4 regions of the Alteromonas sp. AO-Serp genome follow, and region 2 is predicted to be linked to each of the others. Evidence: predicted binding sites of a transcription regulator. Region 2 holds the regulator's gene; each other region holds the start of a gene.
The links. The regulator sigma-54, encoded in region 2, starts transcription at its own class of promoters, with help from an activator protein. The targets are predictions, from matches to a motif close to GTTGGCACGNNNNTNGNNT.
Positions count from the first base shown of each region.

Region 1: QVA83_RS13785 (formate/nitrite transporter family protein) is a predicted target of sigma-54. The motif match lies at 3,878-3,896, and genes of this name have one in related genera.
Region 3: QVA83_RS19410 (DUF2726 domain-containing protein) is a predicted target of sigma-54. The motif match lies at 3,677-3,695, and genes of this name have one in related genera.
Region 4: QVA83_RS07665 (TorF family putative porin) is a predicted target of sigma-54. The motif match lies at 2,491-2,509, and genes of this name have one in related genera.

Region 1 is NZ_JAFLMX010000203.1:3,216-9,047, forward strand. Features, by position in the region: gene fusA (elongation factor G) at 1-151, shown strand, start outside; gene cynS (cyanase) at 265-714, opposite strand; gene QVA83_RS13780 (bifunctional protein-serine/threonine kinase/phosphatase) at 733-2,643, opposite strand; gene QVA83_RS13785 (formate/nitrite transporter family protein) at 2,770-3,618, opposite strand; gene QVA83_RS13790 (transglutaminase TgpA family protein) at 4,060-5,832, opposite strand, start outside.
Region 2 is NZ_JAFLMX010000240.1:1,629-7,460, forward strand. Features, by position in the region: gene QVA83_RS16300 (KpsF/GutQ family sugar-phosphate isomerase) at 1-781, shown strand, start outside; gene kdsC (3-deoxy-manno-octulosonate-8-phosphatase KdsC) at 782-1,330, shown strand; gene lptC (LPS export ABC transporter periplasmic protein LptC) at 1,327-1,905, shown strand; gene lptA (lipopolysaccharide transport periplasmic protein LptA) at 1,874-2,428, shown strand; gene lptB (LPS export ABC transporter ATP-binding protein) at 2,431-3,156, shown strand; gene QVA83_RS16325 (RNA polymerase factor sigma-54) at 3,230-4,711, shown strand; gene hpf (ribosome hibernation promoting factor) at 4,742-5,029, shown strand; gene ptsN (PTS IIA-like nitrogen regulatory protein PtsN) at 5,043-5,486, shown strand; gene rapZ (RNase adapter RapZ) at 5,571-5,832, shown strand, end outside.
Region 3 is NZ_JAFLMX010000301.1:2,955-8,786, reverse strand. Features, by position in the region: gene QVA83_RS19430 (rhodanese-like domain-containing protein) at 1-65, opposite strand, end outside; gene QVA83_RS19425 (cobalamin-binding protein) at 199-1,122, opposite strand; gene QVA83_RS19420 (cobalamin biosynthesis protein CobD/CbiB) at 1,119-2,066, opposite strand; gene QVA83_RS19415 (5'-methylthioadenosine/adenosylhomocysteine nucleosidase) at 2,068-2,769, opposite strand; gene QVA83_RS19410 (DUF2726 domain-containing protein) at 2,934-3,521, opposite strand; gene QVA83_RS19405 (hypothetical protein) at 3,731-4,180, opposite strand; gene QVA83_RS19400 (M20/M25/M40 family metallo-hydrolase) at 4,340-5,832, opposite strand, start outside.
Region 4 is NZ_JAFLMX010000099.1:5,189-11,020, reverse strand. Features, by position in the region: gene soxR (redox-sensitive transcriptional activator SoxR) at 87-563, shown strand; gene rlmF (23S rRNA (adenine(1618)-N(6))-methyltransferase RlmF) at 570-1,559, shown strand; gene QVA83_RS07665 (TorF family putative porin) at 1,678-2,400, opposite strand; gene QVA83_RS07660 (BCCT family transporter) at 2,539-3,756, opposite strand; gene betA (choline dehydrogenase) at 3,926-5,578, opposite strand; gene betB (betaine-aldehyde dehydrogenase) at 5,597-5,832, opposite strand, start outside.

The sequences.
Region 1 (5,832 bases), on a different contig from region 2:
ATCTGAGATGTTTGGTTACATCGGTCACCTACGTACTATTACATCTGGTCGTGGTCAGTTCTCTATGGAATTCAGCCACTACTCAGCATGTCCTCAGAACGTAGCTGACAAAGTAATTGAAGAAGCGAAAGCACGTAAAGCTGCTAAGTAATTAGCCTTTGCGAACGTAAGCTGACTTTGGGTTAGCTTACGCTTCAAGAAATACTAAAAAGCCGGTCGCATGACCGGCTTTTTTTATGTCGGGTGTCCCATCCTGAAATACGTTTAGTACATCTTATATGGCAGAAACTTACCTGACATAACTACGCTGACACGGTCACCTTTAGGATCGTTTTCGCGCTGTAAATCCATAGAAAAATCAATTGCACTCATGATGCCGTCGCCAAACTCTTCATGAATTAATTCCTTTAATGTAGTGCCATACACACTCACCAATTCATACCAGCGGTAAATAAGCGGGTCGGTAGGGACTTCTGTGGGTAACGAGCCTTTGTAAGGCACGATTTGAAGCCAAGCAATGGCTTCGTCGGTGAGTTCAAGTAACTCACCCACGGCTTCAGCTTGCTGCTTTGTCATGGCCATTTGTCCTAAGCAAGCTGCTGTACTCCATTCTTTTGACTGACCAACAACTTCGGCAATCTGACTCCACTTTATGCCTTTTAAAATTTTGGCTGACTGGATCATGTCGGTAACTTGGGTTCTCGATGTAATCATTTACATTTCCTTAAAGGGTTAGTTAAACAAAATGAGCGTAACTAGATTGCTGAAAATAAGTGCCAGTATTAGCACCTTGTACACAAAAAGAGGGTGTCGTTTTACTAACGGCTCGTACGCCGTATGTTGTGATGGATTTGGGTAGCGAAGCGAAAAAAGAAACTCAGATAGTGAAGAAAATCGCTTATCAGGGTTCACATGCAAAGCACGCTTAAGGGCGCTATCAACCCAATTAGGTATTGGTCGATTAGGAGCCAATGCGGTTTGGTATTTTAACTTTTTCTGCTCGGCCAACGTGCGACAATGAGCGAGCTTTGTGCCATAGGGGTAACGCCCGCACAAAAGATAGTAGGTGAGTACGGCTAAGGAGAACAGATCAGAGCGCTCTGTGCCAACATTTCCTAAAAAGTATTCAGGTGCGGAAAAAAGTGCAGCGCCAGGAATAGGTGTGTCACTATAGAGGCTTGGGGCATCGGCTAAGGCTGCTGAACCCAAATCTATAATAGTACAGTGCCCTTGTTCGCTAATAATAATATTGTCGGGGCGTATATCCCTATGAACAATGCCCTGACGGTGCATTGCCTGTAAACCTTTACCAACCTGCTCGATTATATTCCTAACTTGCTCTAATGGCGGCGTAGGATTATCAACAGCCCATTGAGCTAGCGTTTGACCTTGAATATATTCACTTACGCTGTAAAAAGAAGAAGGAGGGTACGGTAAACCCAAATCAGTAAACGTTGGGCTTTTAATAACGTGTGCCGAATTAATCCGTCTCGAAAACCAGCTCTCTATTAGGAATCCATTTACCATTTCTGGTGATAGGGTAAAGTCGGTAGCCGGTGTTTTTACAACCACAGGGCTGTTTCTGTGCGTAGCTTCACAAGACGAATTGGTGGCAATAAAAACATGGCTTCGGGCCGACGTATAAAGCTGTCGTTCTAGCTTCAGTCCATCAACATCATCACCCGTCTTAAAGTTTGCGGCAGCAGGCTCTTCGCATACATGTTCATCAGAATGCTGATTTGAGTAATGAATCGCAGCATCAGAAACCTCAGAATTGGTTATCAGTTGTTCGCCCAACGACCTGTTAAGTACAGATGAATGAGGTGAAGTTGAAACGCCTGTATACAGTGGGTGTCTGTGATCGTCTAGGCCATCATGGCTAGCTACAAGAACCTTTACGAGAAGTAAGGTGAGGTTGTCATCGCTTCCTCTAGTAAATGCCTCATGTACTACCAGCGCAGCTTGGTTTTCAGAAAGCGTATCGGCCTCACTGATTTTCATAAGAATGGTGGGTAGCGAAACAAACTCATAAACCCCGTCGCTACTTATCGAAAACGTGCTCGATGAGTTGAGGGTGAGTGTTGTGTGGTCGATGTCTATATTCGCTTTAACGCCTAATGCTTTAGTAAGATAACTCTGCGAAGGCTCACTTTCCGATACTTGACGATGAGGTTTTGTGAGTAAGACAGGCGACTGTGCGTTCTTAGAAATAACCTGAATTTGACAATCCCCCACATGAAATACATCCATGTGATTGCCTGTTACCACTGCCACTGTTAACGTGCAAACATAACCTTTTTCTGGTGTATAGCAAAAGGGACTTCTTTGCGTACGTGTGTAAAGCAGCGCGTTTATCTCTTTAATAATGGTTTCAGCGCGCGTCTTAACCGACCATTGTTCCGGCGCCATATTAAACAGTTTAATAAACTGACTGGTAGCAAAGTCGCTAGCAACTTGGCTAACCGTACTGCTACTTACACCGTCGGCGATAACAAAAACGCTGCTTTGATCTGGGTTATCAGAAACATGAAAAGCGTATGCATCTTGGTTTATCGCTTTAACGCCGGCTGTAGAAAATGCACTTACACTGAGCGTGTTAGCTGGTGGGTTAATTGGGGCGTTTAACGCGGCTCGCTCATTCATGTTTAATTGCTTCTTACCTGCATATTTAATTATGAGCCCAATTAGTTATTTCCAAGGAAACGGATAACGCCATCATGACGTGTCTTGTAGGGACAAGGCATGATGGCTTTAAGATAAGCGCTTTAGTTAAATAGGCAGTGTTTGCGATGCAGCGGCTTTATCAACAGGGATAGTACGTTTGGGTAGCGTCTTAACGTGGGTGGTGTACAGGGTTAGTCCAGTAAAGGCGAGGCCACCAACAAGATTTCCAAGTGCAGTTGGGATCTCGTTCCAAATGAAGTAGTCCATAACCGAGAAGTCGCCGCCCATAATAAGGCCAAATGGGAAAAGGAACATGTTTACTACTGAGTGCTCAAAACCCATAAAGAAGAACAGCATGATTGGCATCCACATGGCTAGTACTTTTCCGCTAACGTGGGTTGAAATCATTGCACCCACTACGCCTAGCGACACCATCCAGTTACACAACATGCCGCGAATAAAAATGGTGAACCAGCCTGCAACGCCGTGTTCTGCGTAGCCCAATGTACGAGCTTCGCCAATGCTGGCTACCTTAGTCGCGATGGCACCGCCATCCACGTTATACCCCATGGTAAAAATAAACGACATCATAAAGGCCACGGTTAATGCGCCGCCAAAGTTACCTAAAAATACTAATCCCCAATTTCGTAGAATTTGTTTTGGCGTGACGCCAGGTCGCTGTGCAAGCCAAGCGAGCGGGGTAAGTACAAACACGCCGGTTAATAGGTCAAACCCCATAAGGTAGAGCATACAAAAGCCCACTGGGAATAACACTGCGCCAAGAAGAAACACGCCGGTTTGAACGGCAATGGTAACGGCAAAAACAGCGGCTAGGGCCAATATTGCACCTGCCATATAAGCGCGAATTAGAGTATCTCGTGTAGACATATAAATTTTGGCTTCGCCTGCATCTACCATCTTGGTTGCAAACTCAGCGGGGAGAAGATAAGCCATGGTTTCACCTCACGTTGTCGTTATTAATAAGTTGTCATCTGTGTGTTGGCGTTTACTGTTTCAATGCGTTCCAGAAGATCAAAAAAAGGCGTCCGCAGCGCTCTCGTAAGAAAGAACTGGGGACGCCTTTGTCCGAAACTCATGCATTGTGGTAGCTAACAAATAAACCGTCGGTTATATGTACGCCTTTGTACTCTGAAGCCCGTTGGCAACTAATACTTGTATAAGCGCCTTCGTACTTTTGTTATCCATTTGTACAAAGCTAAAAAAGTGCCAATAACCAAAATGTACCTAAATGCGTTATTTATTGCTATTAAAAACAATGCTTTGTATAAATTCATGGCTGTGTTGATAGACGCTTGCGCCAAGGCACTATTAATTAGTCTGCACTAAAAAGGGGGGGAGTGTGAGTGTTTAAGGTGCAACCGGTTTAACCATTTCCTACTTTAATGCCTGTTTTAACATTTTTAACTGACGCTTCATGGTTGGATAAACTTTTGTCTCTTGTGTTCGGTGTGCGTATTTTTCATGCTCAAATAGTTCACACAGAAGTGTTAGTGCCTTGGTAGCATCTTCGTTTATCAAAGGGTTAACTTCACTCATAAAGGCGGACAAGGTTTTATTCCCTCTTTCTTTTCCTGTTTTAGCTTCAACGCATTTTATTGCGTTTAGTAAAACTCTGTGTGAGGGCGACAGTGTGTTGCGATGCGTATTGGGTAAAAAATAAAGTGCTAAAATAAGCCCAATTAGGCCAATGGCGGAAAGAAATACAACTCGCATTTTTTGCGGCGTTAGCGAGCCTAGTAATTCTTCAAGCATGTTGGTTTGCGCAGTATTGTCAAAGCCCAGTACCCATTTACTCCATGAGTAATCGAGCTGTTGAAACCAGCTTTGTAACGTTGCAAAAATGGCAGCGTTGCTAAGGTCGCCCAAAATACTCGCTTCACGAGACTCCCCAAGCTCTTCCAACGCACGTTCAAGCCCGAAGGTTAAGCGTGACGGTGCCACCATACTCGTTGGGTCGTGTCGAATCCATACACCATCAATAAATGCTTCCACCCACGCATGTGCATCGTACTGCCTTATTTGCAGCACATTGTCATTAAGTGCGCTTCCGCCCTGGTAGCCTGTCACCATTCTTGCCGGTACCCCTGCGGCGCGAAGCACATACACCATGGCGCCTGCGTAATGGGCACAAAAACCTGAGCGTTCTTCAAATAAAAAACGGTCGATGGGGTCGGTAGGCATGGCGTTCGGCGATAGGGTGTAGCGGAAGCCCCCTTGATTAAATTCACGCATTATTGCGCTAACAATTTGCTGTGCGCTTGAGTATTGTTTGGCAAGTGTCTGTCCCCATGCTCTGGCTTGAGGGTTGCCATTCATGGAAACCTGAAGGTTTAGTTGCGATTCAAAATTTCCTATTCCGCTAGTGATTTGAGCAGTTGGATAGTAGCGCAGATAAAACGCTTTTTTACTGGATATTGGGCTATTCGCCCTTAACGTAAAATCAAAAAGACTTCTTACGAAAATACTGTTCTCGCGGTTGTTGGGTGTCGAAGGCGCTAGCGCAAACAGCCACGTTTGCTGTGTGGGTTCCACGATCAATTCATAACTTATCACTTGAGGCGTATTTTCCTCGGCCAGAGCTGACAAGGGTGTTGGCTTGCCCATGTAAGCTAACTGCTGCTCTGCCTGTTTGCGTTTGTTGCTAATAGACCAGGTTTTCCCGTCAAAATGTTCTAAGGTCATAGCGCGCCAATACCTGGACGGTGCAACAGGGACTGCTTCTGCGTTTTCAAATGTGGCGCTGAAAGCCAATTCAGATGAACTTGCAAGTGACGCAATATCACCAGTCGTCACCGTGTCAGAAAGCCCGGTTTCAGTCGACTTTGACGTGGGCATCTGCCAAAGCGGAGGGAGTTGGGGAAGCAGTAAAAACAGTAGCAGCGCGATAGGGAAAGCTTGGACAATAAGTACGGTCACGAATTTAATGCTTTTTGATTTGGGTACTCCTGCACCGTGATAAATGGCAGTCGCGAATAGCAGCAGGGCCAGTATTCCTGTATAGCCAATCCACGCAAATACGCTTAGAGACGAGATAAATCCGCAGCCGATCAAGAACAAACAGGTACATACAATTAAGTGAAAATCTCGTTTTTTCTCAACCAGCATGATTTTGAGCGCGCACGCGACGGTCAATAGGTTAATCATGCT
Region 2 (5,832 bases):
GCTTGCCAGTACAGGTACTCCTGCATTTTTCATGCACCCTGGTGAAGCCAACCATGGCGACTTGGGTATGCTAAGCAAAGGCGATGTCTTACTCGCCATCTCTAATTCTGGCGAGACTAACGAACTCGTTAACTTATTGCCCGTAGTTAAACGCTTAGGCATACAGGTGGTCGCCATGACCAACAGTGCTTCCAGTTCATTAGGGCAACACGCAGATGTCGTGCTTGATATCAGCGTTGAAAAAGAAGCGTGTTCGCTAGGTCTTGCTCCTACGTCAAGCACAACCGCCACACTGGTTATGGGTGATGCGCTTGCGGTAGCACTGCTCGACCAAAAAGGTTTTACCTCAGATGACTTTGCGCTTTCGCACCCAGGCGGCAGTTTAGGCAGAAAACTTCTGCTTAAAGTTAGCGATATCATGCAAAGCGGCAGTGATATCCCCCTTGTCCATGCCAGTGCTTCTGTTGCTGACGCACTGCTGGAAATATCTAAAAAGGGGTTGGGTATGACAGGCGTGATAGCGGCAGACGGTACGCTGACAGGCGTCTTTACGGATGGCGACCTACGACGAATTCTCGATGCCCGCGTAGACGTACACAGTGCGACAGTAGAAGAAGTAATGACTAAAGGCGGCAAGACTACCACCGCAGGTCAGCTGGCTGTAGAAGCCCTGAATTTGATGGAAACCCATAAAATTAGTGCGTTAATGGTTACTGACGATAAGCGCAAACCTGTTGGGGCTTTTAACATGCATATGCTACTAAAAGCAGGAGTGCTTTAAATGACAACCACCTTGTACACGGAAATAAATGACTCGCTTTTCGCAAAACTAGCCAAGATAAAGTTGCTGGTATGCGACGTTGATGGTGTGTTCTCAGATGGCCGAATTTACTTAGGTAACGACGGTGAAGAACTTAAAGCATTCCATACCCGTGATGGATATGGTGTAAAAGCGCTAGTGAGCAATGGAGTGAATGTCGCTGTTATTACTGGACGTCGCTCTGCCATTGTTGAAAATAGAATGAAGGCACTGAATGTTGCACATATAATTCAAGGCGAAGAGAATAAAGCAGACGCGCTTAGTGACCTGATGAAACGCCTTGAGTTAAACACTGACGAAGTGGCTGCGGTAGGTGATGACATGCCAGATACGGGTATGTACAAGCACGTTTCAGTTAAAATTGCGGTTGCCGATGCCCATCCTTACGTAGCAAAACAAGCAAACTGGATTACGACCCTTCCCGGTGGGTTTGGCGCGGTCCGAGAAATATCGGATACCATTTTGCAGGCCAAAGGGGTAGCAAATGAGATTTTTGGAGCTAGTGTATGAGCCTGTTTGGCTTTAATCGCTTAGGATTAAGTATATCGGCGCTATTTATTCTGGCGATGCTGATGTACATCCCTACGTGGATGGAAGAGCAGCCTGAAACGCAGGGAAATCGTGAAAACGATGCGCTAAAGCCCGCCTACAAAGCAAAAAATCTAACCACTACGCTGTACAATCAAGACGGTGAGTTAAATCACAAAGTATTTGCAGAATCGATGGAGCATTACGACCAGCTTGGCTTTGTATTGTTTCAGCAACCTAAATACACCCTTTATACAGAAAACGCGTCATCACCATGGGTGGTAACCGCTGATGAAGGTACACTATACAATAACGAGCTAATCCAGCTGGAAAACCAAGTTAATATTGAGAACCAAACTGGCGATGACTTTGTCAGAAGTATATCGACCGAGTACATTCAAATTAATTTAGAAACCAAGCAAATGACATCTGACCAACCCGTTGAAATACTGGGCACCCAATATGTCATTTTAAGTAATGGGTTTAACGCGAATTTACGCACACAAGAATACGAGCTTTTAGATCATGTACAAACCACTTATTCCCCTAGCAACTAGTTTATTGCTTGCCATCGCTAGCGGTGCGGTACACGCCAGTGAAGATGATTTTTCGCAGCCCATAAAAATAGGCTCGAACACCCAGTTTATCGACGGTAAAAATAAAACCGCGTTGTACAAAGACGACGTACTCATAACTCAAGGCTCTTTGGTTATTGAAGCTGACGAAGTGGAAGTAATTGCCACTGACGGTGGTGGTCGTGAAATATTTATTGCTAGAGGAAAGCCTGCAAGCTATTCCCAGCAATTGGAAGACGGCACGCCAGTTTCGGCAAAAGCTAATGAAATACGCTATGAAGTGGTGAACCGAACGATTTCTCTTGCCGGAAACGCAGAGTTGAAACAAGACACCAGTAAAGTACAGGGTGACAACATCACGTTCGATATGATTACCGAGCAATTGCTAGCGACTGGCGGCGCAGGTAAGGATGGTGAGGGTCGAGTGACCACAGTATTCACGCCTGAGACCATTCGCAAAACTTCGTCTAAGAAAGACAAAAAAGACAACGAGGGCAATGAATAGCAATGGCAACTTTGAGCGCTAAAAATCTTGCTAAGGCTTACAAGTCACGACAGGTTGTACGAGATGTAAGCCTGTCTGTCTCAACGGGTCAAATTGTTGGTCTTCTTGGCCCAAATGGCGCTGGTAAGACCACCACATTCTACATGATTGTTGGTTTAGTGAATCTGGATAAAGGCAAGATTGAAATCGACGACAATGAGCTAACTCATCAGCCCATGCACGAGCGTGCACGCCGCGGAATTGGCTACCTACCGCAGGAAGCCTCTATTTTCAGAAAGCTCACAGTGCATGAAAATATCATGGCCATTTTGCAAACCCGTAAAGATTTAAATTCACAACAGCAAGAAGAAGAAGCAGATGCGCTACTTGATGAATTTAATATTAACCATATACGTAATAGTACGGGGATGAGTTTGTCAGGGGGCGAACGCCGACGCGTTGAGATTGCCCGCGCTCTGGCAGCAAAACCGCAATTTATTTTGTTAGACGAACCATTTGCTGGTGTTGATCCAATATCAGTTAATGATATAAAGAAGATAATACAACATCTTCGCGATAGGGGGATTGGAATCCTTATCACAGACCATAACGTACGAGAGACATTGGATGTTTGTGAAAAGGCGTACATTGTGAGTCATGGCGAGCTTATTGCGCAAGGAACGGCGGAACAGGTTTTAAGTAATCAAAAAGTAAGGGATGTATACCTAGGCGAACAATTCAGGCTATAGTTAATGTAACCGAATTGTCATTTTTCAGTTTCGCTCTGGTATATTCAATTTAGAGCATTTAAATAAGACGTAGATGAAACCATCTTTACAGCTAAAATTTAGCCAACAACTTACCATGACACCACAGCTTCAGCAGGCCATTAAACTGCTGCAGCTTTCTACACTTGATCTTCAACAAGAGATCCAAGAAGCGCTCGATTCTAATCCGCTATTAGAAGTTGAAGAAGGTAACGACGAGCCGCAACTAGAAAAGAACAATATCGACAACGATGACAGCGGCTCTGAGGCCACTGCTTCTGCATCTAGTGACACATTAGAAGCCGGCGATGCACTTGAGAAAAACGATCTTCCCGATGAGCTGCCAATCGACAGTACGTGGGATGAATACTACTCTGCTTCATCTTCGCCTGCTCCGGGTCCATCCAATGACGACGAGCAAATCTTCCAAGGTGAGACTACTGAAGATATTCAAGAGCACCTTCTTTGGCAAATGCGCCTTACCCATTTCTCGGATACCGATCGCGCAATCGCTACAGCAATCATCGACTCTATTGACGAGTCAGGTTATTTAACCGTTACCCTTGACGATATTTTAGAAGCGGTTAACGATGATGATATGGAAGAGCCGATTGAAATGGACGAAATAGAATGTGTGCTTAAGCGCATTCAGATGTTCGACCCTATTGGTTCTGGCTCTCGCTCTCCACAAGAATGTTTGATGGTGCAATTGCGCCAGTTTTCAGAAGACACACCGTGGCTTGCTGAAGCAAAGCAACTGATTGAAGAGTACTCTGACTTACTGAGCAGCAAAGACTATCGTACGCTTATGCGTAAAAGCCGATTGAAAGAAGATCAGCTACGCGAGGCAATGCGTTTACTGCAAACCTTGAATCCTCGCCCAGGTAGTGCTTTAGTTACTAAAGAGCCTGAGTACGTTATTCCTGATGTCTCAGTAACCAAGAAAAATGGCCGTTGGGTGGTTGAGCTGAACCCCGACAGTCTGCCTAAGTTAAGCGTAAATCAACAATACGCTGCAATGAGTCGCCGTGCCAAGAATAGTAGCGATTCACAATTCATCCGCTCACACATGCAAGAGGCTAAGTGGTTCATAAAGAGCCTTGAATCTCGTAACGAAACCTTAATGAAGGTTGCAAACTGCATTGTGCAGCAGCAAATGGGCTTTTTTGAGCACGGCCCGGAAATGATGAAACCAATGGTGCTAAATGATGTCGCAGAAATGGTAGATATGCACGAATCCACTATTTCGCGAGTGACAACGCAAAAGTACATGCATACGCCACGTGGAATCTTCGAATTGAAGTATTTCTTCTCAAGCCACGTTGCAACAGAGTCTGGTGGTGAATGTTCATCTACAGCGATTCGTGCATTGATCAAGAAATTAGTGGCCGCTGAAAAGCCTAGCAAGCCGCTAAGTGATAGCAAGATTGCTTCATTGTTGGCCGAACAAGGCATTAAAGTTGCCCGGCGAACAATAGCAAAGTACCGGGAATCGTTGTCGATCCCGCCGTCGAACCAACGCAAAAGCCTTATTTAATCGGGCTTAATAATATAAGGAAGACGAAATATGCAAATCAACCTTACTGGTCATCATGTCGAAATCACCGACTCTTTGCGTAATTATGTCGATACGAAGTTCAGCAAACTTGAACGTCACTTTGATCACATTTCTAATGTGCATGTCATCCTGAACGTTGAAAAATTAAATCAAAAAGCCGAAGCGACCGTTCATTTAAGTGGCGCTGAAGTATTCGCATCCTCAGAAAATACCGACATGTATGCGGCGATTGACAGCATGGTTGATAAACTCGACCGGCAGGTAATCAAGCATAAGGAAAAACTGAAAAAACATTAGTAGTTAATTAAGCATGGATATACAAGCCATCGTAAGTCTGGACCGCACCGAGTGTGCGGTTCAGTGTAATAGTAAAAAGCGAATTCTTGAGATCATCGCTGATATCGCTGCCAAGCAAAACGAGAACATTGATCAGGCAACGATACTCAACAGTTTGATGGCTCGAGAGCGTATGGGTAGTACAGGCATTGGCAATGGTATCGCCCTGCCCCACGGACGCCTGCCGGGCCTTGAGAAAGTGATTGCCATTGTTGTAACCAGCACGCCAGCAATCGACTTTGACGCCCTTGACGAGAAACCCGTAGACATCTTTTTTGCGCTACTCGTTCCCGAGGAACAGACCGAAGGACACCTTCAAACGCTGGCCACCGTGGCTGGTAAACTAAGCGACAAAGAAACGATTAAAGCAATACGTCGCGCAACGACAAGCGACGATATTCTATCTGCATTAAGTTAAACATTAAGCGCCTATTAACCGTTTAGTAGGCGCCTAATTCAACAACGCGTATGTGATAAAACCAGAGTATTAGGGAGAAAGTAGGTGAAGCTGATAATAATCAGTGGTCGTTCGGGGTCTGGTAAGTCTGTCGCACTTCGCGCATTGGAAGATTTAGGTTATTACTGTGTTGATAATATCCCTGTAAACTTACTTCCCACCTTAACCCATACAGTTGTTGACGAGTACGATCAGGTTGCGGTAAGTATCGATGTGAGAAACTTACCTAAAAATCCTGACGATTTGGTAGAAATTCTAGACTACCTGCCTTCTTCGTGGTCGATGACCATTGTTTACATTGACGCGA
Region 3 (5,832 bases), on a different contig from region 2:
CACTGAAGCGACACAAACAATGCAACACTGATAACAACTAGAAAACCCGCAACAACAATCCGCATGAATAAAAACTCTTACCTTTTTATAGAAGATTAGAACCTGCTCTTATTCTGTTACACAAAGGCGCTTAAGTTGAGCCAAGTCGGTGTGTATCAATTGAAAACAGCCCAGCAGGTCTAGACTTAAGTATAACGCTTATGCGCTTTCTTTAATACCTTTACAGAGTACTTTTAGTTCATTTATTAATCGCAATGAAAACCGACTGGTGACGTCTGGATCAACAACAATTAAGGGGGCTTTGAGGAAAGAGCGATGATCACGCCAGAATACCTCAAGTTCTGAATGCGTACTTTTAGATGCCGCAATGAGTGCATGAGGTTGGCGAGTAAGTACATCTTTTAATGCGACTTGAGGATAGTCTACAGGACTGTCTGCAAATAATGTTTGAGCACCACACACATTCAGCAGTTGGTTACCCCACGCGTTGGGACCGATGGTCATAAGTGGAGCAGTCCACGAATAATAAAATACTGGTATAAGCGAGGATTTGTCGTATTTACTTCGAAGTTCGGCTAGTTCGTTGAGAAAATCATTGGAGAGCTGGGTCGCCTGCTTTTGCGTATTTGTAAGTGCCCCAAGCCTTTTAATTTCGCTGGCTATATCAGTGATATTTTCGACCTTGCTGCTAAATACGTTTAGACCCATCGAGGAAAGCTTATGGATATCTTGCGGCTTATTGCCTCCATCCCATGCAAGAATTAAATCAGGTTCTAACGCCACAATGGTAGCGATATCGGCACCTTGAAAATCCGCCACCCGCTTAATATTTTTCGCGGCGTCAGGATAGTCGCTATAGTCGCTTACACCTACAAGGTTAGGGCCTAAGCCCAAACTAAATGCCCATTCGGTAAGGTGGGGCGCAAGGCTGACTATCTTTAGCTCGACGGAATTTGATAAGGCGCTTGATTCCGAGCTTGGTGCAACATCGGCAGAAGCAAATTGATCTGAATGAGCTAGGTGCTTTGTCTCGGCATCTGATTCTGAGTTAGCAAATGTGAGAAGAGGTAAATAGCTTAAAATTACAAAAAAAATGGTTTTCATCATAACTGCTGTTTTCATTGGGCTACGGCCATTGCCAGCATAGCTAACGATGCAAAGGCGCTAACCGCAATCATGGCATGAGTGACCGTATTTTTGGCTGTCAACATGTGAGAGTACTTTACCTCGTTAGCGCCTCCCACGCGGGTGTATCGAATCTTCTTGTTGGCATAAATTGCTGGTCCGCCGAGTTTAATATCAAGCACACCGCCCATAAGCGCAAGCAGTAGCGACGTTTTATCTTTCACTGGGGAGCGCTTTATGGCGCGAAACCCTTTAATAGGATGGCTGACCAGTAGTGTTGCTAGACCACCAATGACCGCGGGCGGCATATTAAGTAAGTAAACAAGGTTACGTACGGGTTTGGCAAAGAAAGTCATTGCAGGGGTTCGGTAATGCCACTGCCAAGTTGTGAGCAAAAGCAATCGATAAATGAGTGCGCCTATGGGGCCTGCCACTACAAAGTAGAAAATGACGCCGCAATAAAGATAAAGAAACTTCAGCCAAAGCGATTCTATCGCGGCTTTGGCAATTCCTATATCGGAAAGTGAAGCGCATTGACGTGCGGTAATGGTTTGCGCCATTTCACGTGCGAGGGATTTTTTATTTCTTCCCACACTCGCCAGCACTTTTTTGTACTGTTGACGCTGGTAACCGTAATCGAGCAGTGCGACAAGAATAATCGCCTCAAAGAATACGGGGTATTGGGCCATGTACACCAAGATGGCAACACATACTACCAATGGCGCAAGAAGAACTAGGGCGGCTAATGAGCCTGAAATATAGTGCTGAGACCTACCGTATTCGCGAGAGGGCACCACTTTGCGCCCCATTTGCTGAACGAGGTAGCGCATGAGCGTTAATGGATGAGTACTTTGGGGCCAGCGCCATAATGCGTCAACGGCGATAGCCAGCCAAAGTACGAATAGCGACTGGTATTGCGGGTCGCTAATTACCTCTGTCATCTTATTTTGCGAGGGCCTTAATCATTGCCATAACTAATTGTGCTGAGTGTTTAGCGGCAGTGTCTAGATACTCTTTAAAGCTCACTGACGACGTTTTTCCTGCAATATCCGACAATGAACGAATGACAAGGAAAGGCGTGTCGAGCATATGGCAAGTTTGACCTATAGCTGCACCTTCCATCTCAACCGCTTTCATGTCTGGGAAGTTTTCACGCAGTTCTGCTACAGCTTCGTCGCTACCGATAAACGCATCGCCCGTACAGATTAAACCTGTTGTCGACTGAAGCGACGTAATGCCTGTGGCAGCACTACGAGCGGCTTCCATTAACCTTGTATCGCAACGGAAATCTTCAGGCATACCTGCGCATTGACCGAGCTTGTAGCCAAAATGGGTTAAATCGGCATCATGGTGAATAACGTGACTGGCGATCACTAAGTCACCGATGTTTAGATTCTTGTCGAAACCTCCGGCAGAACCGGTATTGACAACAGCATCAGGGGCGTACTGTTCGATAAGTACAGTAGTAGCAATTGCTGCAGCCACTTTACCAATACCGCATTTCACTAGCACCACTTCTATGTCGTTAAGTGTACCTTCGTAAAACGTCAGGTGCTTCCACTGGGTTTCTTTTACATTCCAAAGTGACGCTTTAAGTAGCGCAACTTCTTCGTCCATTGCACCTAAAATACCAATTTTTTTCATAACTTTACCGACGGTGTTGAGGGAGTTTAACGCGTGAATACGCTGTTGAATGCGTTAATTGTATAAGGAAAACGGGCAAACTGACAGAAAAATGCCTCTGTAACCGCTATTTGAGAGTAAGAAAATAGCAAAGCAACAAAGGCCAGGGGAAGTGGGCTTATGTCTTAAGCTGCAGCTGGTCTGCTTGAACGCACTGGGCGAGTCGGGCGCTTTGGTGGCTCTGGATTATGCGTTGGCAGCTGTGCCATTTTTTGCTGTAAACGGCGATATGGAATGAGTTTGTTTTCCAAACACTCGCGAATATCGTCAACGGTATAACCAGACTTCACTTTAATTCTTGCGTGAGGAAGGCCAGCAGCATCAAGAGCTCCTGTTACAAACCAGTCTTTTTGTGATTTATAACCATCTTTGCCTTGGCTATGAACTAAGTCGATAGCAAGAACAGGACTCATGTCGTGTTTATCTACTAATACAAAGTCGAGCTGTCTGCTAGAAGCTCTGCTGATGGCTTGGCTTGCCGTCTTTTTATTTGCAGACTGGCGAACCGCCACTAAATCGTTAAGACGCACACGGCACACTATGCGAAACTCTCTTCCCATAGCCTGTTCGATAAGGTTTAAAAAAGAGTGCTCAACGGGGGTGAACAATTGCGGCTTTCGCCTAAATGGAAATGCGACACCGCCGTCTGACAACTTTATGGCACCCAGTGCAACGACAATAAGTAACATCATTAGAATAATTGCCAATTCCATCGTAACCCTCGCAAATATCAATAGTTAAAGCCCACGGAATGCATAATAAAGAAGCCCGCTAAAGTATTTATATCGAAAAAAGCTTGGGCTCCGTTTGCAGTTTGAGCGTCATAAAAATGACACTCACTGTTACCGTGGAGTAGTTATTGATGATTTTGCAAAGCAGATGCCAACATGAGTAGATTTCGTAGTTGTCTTGCTAAAAGGGCTTATTTTGTTGTGGATGTAACAAGAATATCCACTTGAGAGCCAGTATTATCTGGGCTGATTATTACCCTGACCCCTTTATCTTCTGAGGATAACAACGTGCGGCCGCTAACTGGCGTGTGAGTTTTTAAAGCGGGGTGCGCCGTTTGGTAAACATTCAGTAATTCACTCGGGGAGCGAGGAGAGTGGTAAACCATTACTGCTGTCTTGCTTTCGTCAAATGCTTGGCATTGTCTTGCATCATCAGAAATCTTAACTTGCTGAAAATCAGAAGGGCAAGACCTGATGCTTGGCTTACTAGGTGAAGAGTTGACGCTTTGTTTCTTAGTTTGGTTGTTAACTTGCGCATTTAATGAAGCGTCAACAGCAATGGTATCAGCTAAGCTGGCATTGCTCGCTGCTATCGCCAGTGTTAGACAAAATGTAAGTTTCTTAATGTTTAAATGCTGCATAGATAGATTCTTCACCCGATGTGCGATGTCTTTAATTGCTTAAACGATAGTAGAGTCGTAACTCTCGCGCTTCAACTAAACCTTGGTCTATTAACGTATATTAGTGAGGTTTTTCGTATAAGTTTTGGTTTAAAGCATCACTTCATCACTACAACTCTATTACTGGTCATAAGGCGTGGTCAGTAATTGATACAGCGCATTTGTTCCACTGTAAAAGTTCCCTATACGTAAGTTTTCATTAGGGGCGTGTTGATTGTTATCAGCATTGACTAATGGAATAAGAATTACCGGCTTCTCTATACTGTTTACTAGCGGTGCGGTTGGAACAGTACCCCCCATCATTGGAATAACTACAACCTTCTCATCGCTTACAGATTCTAGTGCCTTTTGCGCCCATAGACCAACTGGCTCATCGAGGGACGTTTGTAGTGCTGCAGTGCCGGGGCTAACTTCTATAAGAATGAGTTTTTCATGCTTTAGACGGGTTTCTTTTGATGGCAATTCGTCCACAATGTGATATCCCTTAGCTGTTATATAGTCTTTTAACAGCTTAACTTGTCTGGACGAGTGAGCCTCTTTTGTAGTTCTAATATCGATGGACGCTGTAGCGCTAGCCGGAATGATTGTCCTTACTGCTGTTGTGCTTGCAGCGCTCAATCCATTGATATTTAGAGACGGAAGACTAATGGATTCATAGTAGTTGCTACCTACAGACTCTGACTTTGCTACCCCAAGGCGTGCCAATAGTGCAGTTTCATCAATAGGAATGTCTCGAAGCACCTGTTTTGTTTCTTCTGACAAAGGAGCGTCTCCGTAATAATTAGGAATAGTCACCTTGCCATTTTCATTTTTCATCCCTGCTAAGAGTGTTGAGAGCATAAAAGCGGGGTTTTGAATGTAGTTGCCAAAGTGCCCACTATGGCTATCAGAGTTTGGTCCGAAAACAGTGAGCTTAACCAGTGTCGCACCGCGATGACCGAAAACTACGGTAGAAGCGTTGGATGGATGCATGGGACCGTCTAACATTACTACGGCATCTGCAGAAAGCTGCGCTTTGTTTTTTTCTATCACTTTTGCGAGGGTAGGAGAGCCACCTTCCTCGTTTGAATCAAGGAGCACTTTGATATTAACTGATGGCGTCACCTTATTCGTCGAAAGTGAGTTTATGGCTGCTAGTAACATCATAATTGGGGCTTTGTCGTCAGATGCCGAGCGCGCAAAAATACGCCAATTAGGGTCATAGTCTTTATCGAGTAAAGAGAGTGGTTTTTCAACCCAGCTGTCATTTTCTTCGATTTTTAGAACGGGCTGCCAAGGGCTGTCTTGTTCCCACAACTCAGCGTTAACCGGTTGACCATCCATATGTGCATAAAAAAGCAGGGTAGGGGCATTTTTCCCAGCTAGCATGTAATCAGCATACAGCATCGGCATGCCGTTGTTTTCCAGCAGCTGAGTATTAAAACCATACTCGCTGTATTTCGTTGCCGTCCAACGCGCAACCTTTTCTATATCAGTTGCTGATTGCGTTGCAACGTTGGGTAGCGTGAGATATTCCAAGTAGTCTGCGAACACAGCTTTAGCCGAGTGAGTGGTAAGTGCGTTACTTTCCTCTGCCTGGGCGCAATATGAAACGGAAACTAAAAATAACCCGT
Region 4 (5,832 bases), on a different contig from region 2:
AATCAACGAAAAACAGCTTAATATCTAAAGCTAACTTTAGATCAAGCGTTTTTTTACCGCTATTTCGAAATTGGAAAAGGGGCATTATGGCACCAGAACCTATGGTAAGCATTGGCTTTATTGCTAAACGTACTGGCAATGCTGTTTCATTAATTCGCTATTATGCCAACGAAGGACTAATTCCTTCTGTGCGCACAAATGGCGGAAATAGAGCCTTTCCTCGCTCTGTTATTCGCAGAGTTTCCTTTATTTTGATTGCGCAAAATATGGGGTATTCCCTTACTGAGATAAAGAGTCTGTTGTCTACACTTCCCGACAACAGAACACCCACACAAGCTGATTGGGCAAAATTAAGCAGGGTTTTTAATAAGCATATAGAAGCAAAAATAGCCGCGCTGACCAGTTTAAAGGCGTCGTTAGAGGGCTGTATTGGCTGTGGGTGTTTGTCATTAGACCGCTGTAGGCTTTACAATACCGACGATAAAGTGGCAGCCCAAGGTAGCGGTGCCCAGTTGCTCGATGAAAACGTGCAATCCCAGTTCTTAGTTTCACACAAAAAGTAGCGCTTCATGCACCCAAAAAATCTTCACAAGAACGGCTATCCTATGGATACGCTGTGTCAGACATACCCAGCGCTCAAGTCTTTTCTCGTTCGTGCTAAAAGCGGCAATACCAGTATAGATTTCACCAGCCCAAAAGCGGTGAGGGTGCTTAATGCGGCCTTACTTCATCACTACTACCGCCTTGAATATTGGGATATTCCTGATGGCTACTTATGCCCCCCAGTACCTGGAAGAGCAGATTATATCCACGGTATTGCTGATTTATTAAAATCAACGAGCAGCAGTGCGCAGGGTGAGCAGAGTCAACAGGGGAAAGATCAAAACGTTCGTGGGCTTGATATAGGCGTGGGCGCAAATGCTATCTATCCTATCATCGGCGTTACATCCTATGACTGGTCGTTCGTAGGGAGTGACGTTGACGACGTCGCAGTAAAAAGTGCTAAAGCTATTGCTAGTAAAAATAGTGTGTTAGCCCATAAATTCCAAGTGCGTAAACAAGCGAATAGAGCAAGTATTTTCAACGGCGTGATTGAAGCAAATGAACGATTTACGTTTACTATGTGCAATCCTCCGTTTCATAAGTCTGCGCAAGAGGCACTGTCAGGCACGCGAAGGAAGACATCTAATTTAACCCGTAATAAACAGAAAAGAAGTGGTGCGAAGTTCACCGATAATCGTGAGCAAGGTTTTGGGCATCGTACATCCAAGCTACAAGGTAAAAATGCCGCTTACCAAGGTAAGGACGCAAACTTAAACTTTGCGGGCCAAGCGAATGAACTATGGTGCGAAGGGGGCGAACTTGCCTTCATCCAGCGCATGGTTCAAGAAAGTGTTGCGGTGAAAGACAACGTGAAATGGTTCACTTGCTTGGTGTCAAAGAGCGCCCACTTGAAACCAATTAAAACCAGTATTGATTATTACGGTGCTGCGCAGTGTAAAGTGATTGATATGGGACAGGGAAGTAAATTGAGTCGTTTTGTTGCGTGGACTTTTTAACCGTCGTATCGCTAAGTTAAATTGACCGAGTACAGTTGAAGCAGCATAGTGCGAGCACGCATAGCATTTGCTAAGAAAAGTGGTTCTTGTTCTGAAGAACCACTTTCCAATTCAACGTTTAGAAGCTGAAGGTTTTTGATACACCAAACACAATGCGCTCATCGGCGGTATCAAAATCAAGATTTGTGTTTTCAGCAGCAATTTCGAAATCGAACCCTTCATAACTCGTTTGGTAAGCCAAACGGTAGTGGTAGAAAGAGGTGTCATCACCATTCCATAGCCACTTGTCACTGTCTAGTGAGTTAGATACGTCAAAGCTTGCACGTAAATGATGGTTGGGTGCGAGTTCAAAGGTATGAGCTACCATTGCGATAGCGTGTTTTGCGCCGGTTCCAAAGTAATCCCACGTGTACCAGAAGTTTAGTTCTGAGCTACCGTAGTCACTGGCATAACCAAACTTGGTATACACCTCTGGGTAATTGCCATCACTTGAATCATCGCCACCGTGATAAGAATAATAAGCGATGCCGTAGTCCAAACTCACCGTTTCGGTTAGCATTTGGTAACGACCTACGTAAAAATCCCATTCAAGGTTTGTATCTCCACCAAAATCTACATTTGATGCCCACGTGCCTGCATAAGTGCCGTTATCAAATGCTTTATCAACACCGCCTTGTAGTGCAGGGTCGTTTTGCGTTTGGCTAACGCCGTTGAAGGTATAATCTGAAACCGCAGAGATATTGGCGCTCCAATCAGCGAATGAAGCTGAAGAATATAACGCTGCGACAATAGCCACTGTGAAAATATGCGTGGATGTAAAAAAAGAATTCAAATTTTTCATTGTTAAACACCTGTTTTTATCGTTGTTTTATTTGGCCCGCTTTCTAGTTAATGCGCTTTTACGCCGGTTTCGGGCAACACTTACCCCCATTGGCTAAAAGTGAGCCAATGTTAATGAGGTAAGAAGTGATTGATTTAATTAGTTGAGATTTTCTATCTTGGTAAAGTCGATTTTGTTTTCTTTCGGCGATGTTTTGATGGCCGTAACCGATTTAAACTTCTGACTTAGAATGAAAGCAAAGCAGCTAAAGAAGATAGCGATAACTAACGCACCCACCCACTGAATTTGCAAGAAGTCTAGTTTGAACAGCAGCGTGAGTAGCGAAAGCGCCACGATATTGAGAGCAATGTAATTGCCTTTACCGATGCGTTCAACGGTCATGTTTAGATTATCTGTATAAAGTCTAATCAGTGAATCAAGTGAGTTGATCACAAAGACGACACCCACACACACCATGGCTAAATTGGTTATCCCCTCAGTAGGAATACCTGCACTGTGATAGTGGTACAGTACCGAAAACCAAGCCGCAATCGGGATAGATGGAATGACCATCATAGCCAACATGACTTGATAAGTTTTAAGACCGCCCACGAAGCGAGACGTAAACTGACCAATCATGATGCTCCAGCTGAACCACCAGAATAGATAGAACTCGTGATACTCATTAATGGGTAATACGAAGTTATCGATGTTCGCAAAGTACCCGCCAATAAGACCTAGGTTGGTAAAATAAGCCGTTATCTCACTTTCGCCAAATACAAATGCTGCCGCCCACATGCCAACAATGAGGGCGATGAATACCCATGTGGTTGTTAGGCTTAATATACGCACGTATTTAATGCTAGTGCTCGAATATACGGCAAAAGCAATGGCTGCAAACACGATCAAGTAGAACGCAGGCACGACAGATTCTCCGTCGCCTATCGACGGTAAATACCACGGAAGGTTAGACAGTAATAGAAACGCCGTGAAAGCACAGGTTCCGATGATTACAACGTTGTTTACGAACTTAACAACGGGAAGCTCGAAGAACTTTACTTTCGGTTCGATTACGCAGAAATAAAAACAAGTAAGAAAGTAGAATCCCCAAATTAAGAATCCCCAAAACCCAAACTCAATGGCGAGCGGATTGGTGAAGGCATATTCAGGACTTGCGCTTATGTCAGCATAACCAGCAAATTCAGTGAGCGGGAACATAATAAGGCCCACGTCCAAACCTGAGGTAAAGAGAATGGCAATAAAGGTAAAGGTTCTAACTGGCGTTACGCCGACCACTTTCATGCTGCCCCATTTAAACAAAATATAGGCTACAGAAAGTAGAGTGAAAATAATGCCTGCACTAAGCCATACTGTCATTATCACCCTCCCAATATTGATAAAAATGAAACATGTTTTTTCCTTTTTTCGTTATTAAACAGTCCACCCAACTACACATTAAAGCCTTATAGTAAAGGCGGCATGTAGGCACTGTGGAAGGTGCGCTTGTATTAACAACAAGCACACTGGTGCGAGATAGTCTAAAAATTTAGCGTTGCTCTGTTTGCCAATGCGGGTGAATATCCACGGGCACGTTTTGTGGTGGCAAAGCGGGTTTACCCAGAATGATGTCTGCCGCCTTTTCCGCCACCATGATGGTTGGCGCATTTAGGTTTCCGTTTGGAATTGTGGGGAAGATAGAAGAATCCACCACTCGCAATCCTTCAATGCCATGAACATTGGTTTGAGAATCTACCACTGCCATCTCATCTTCACCCATTTTGCAAGAGCATGATGGATGGTAAGCGCTCTCAACAGCTTCACGCACAAAAGCGTCTATTTCTTCATCCGTCTGAATGTGCTCGCCAGGCTGAATTTCGCCGTCTCTGAAGTCGTCGAATGCTGACTGTGCGATGATTTCTCGTGTAAGTCTTACGCATGCTCTAAACCCTTCGATATCATCTGGATGCTGCAAATAGTTAAACAAAATTTTAGGTGGAACCGTTGGGTTAGCCGACTGAAGGGTTACGCTACCTCTACTTTTAGGTTTGTTGTGACCTACGTGCACTTGAAAGCCATCGCCATCAAACGCGGACTTTCCGTCGTATCGAATAGCGGCAGGCAAGAAGTGGTACTGAATGTCAGGCCACTCTACGTCTGCTTTTGAGCGAATGAAGGCGCAAGACTCAAAGTGATTCGTAGCGCCTAACCCAGAACGGTTTAACAACCAGCGAGCGCCGATCAACCCTTTTGAAATTAAGCCCAGTTTGCGGTTTAACGTTATTGGCTGTTTGCACTTGTACTGGAAATAAAACTCCAAATGATCTTGCAGGTTTTGACCCACACCCGGCAGGTGGTGCTTAACATCGACACCTGCTTTTTCAAGAATATCTCTGTCGCCAATTCCAGAAAGTTGCAGGATATGTGGTGAGCCAATAGAGCCGGCACTTAAAATCACTTCGTTAGATGTGGCAGCAGTCTCGGTTTTACCGTTAACTACATATTCAACGCCTTTTGCGACTTTATCTTCCAGCACAACTTTAGTAACCAGCGCGCCAGTCACTATAGTTAAATTCTTACGCGATTTTACCGGGTCAAGATATTCACGGCTTGCTGAACTGCGTACACCATCTTTAACGGTCATATGCATAGGGCCGAAGCCTTCTTGCTGCTTGCCATTGTAATCGCTAGTGATGTCGTAGCCCGCCTGTTCGCCGGCTTTAATGAAGGCCGTATAAAGCGGGTTCTTCATTTCGTTACCGTTGTTAACGCCGAGTTCACCATTGCCACCTCGGTAAGCGTCGTTACCTTTGTACCAGGTTTCAGCTTTTTGGAAATAGGGTAGGCACGCCTGATAATTCCAGCCCTCTGCGCCGTGAGCTTCCCATTCATCAAAGTCTTTAGCGTGGCCGCGTACGTATACCATTCCGTTAATGGATGACGAGCCGCCCAACACTTTACCGCGTGGGCAGTGCATTTCACGGTTGTTTAAATAGGGCTCTTTTTCAGTGTTGAATTGCCACGCATACTTGTCGGTATTCATAGGAATAGACAGCGCCGTTGGCATCTTGATGAAAATGCTTTTATCTGAGCCACCGGTTTCCAGTAGCAACACCTCGTGCTTTGGGTTTTCTGATAAGCGGTTCGCTAGCACGCAGCCGGCAGAACCAGCTCCAACAATAATGTAATCAAATGTCTGCATATGTACTCCTACTGCGGCTTAAAACGGGCTCTCAATTTGGCTCATACCTACATAAACCGATTTGGTCTGTGTGTAGCTATTAAGCGTTTCAACGCCGTTTTCACGTCCAATGCCAGACTGTTTGTAGCCGCCTACAGGCATTTCAGCCGGAGAGTTACCATATGCATTTATCCAGCAAATACCGGCTTGAAGCTGGTGGATAACGCGGTGCGCGCGCTGGATATCCTTACTAAATACACCGGCGGCTAAGCCTA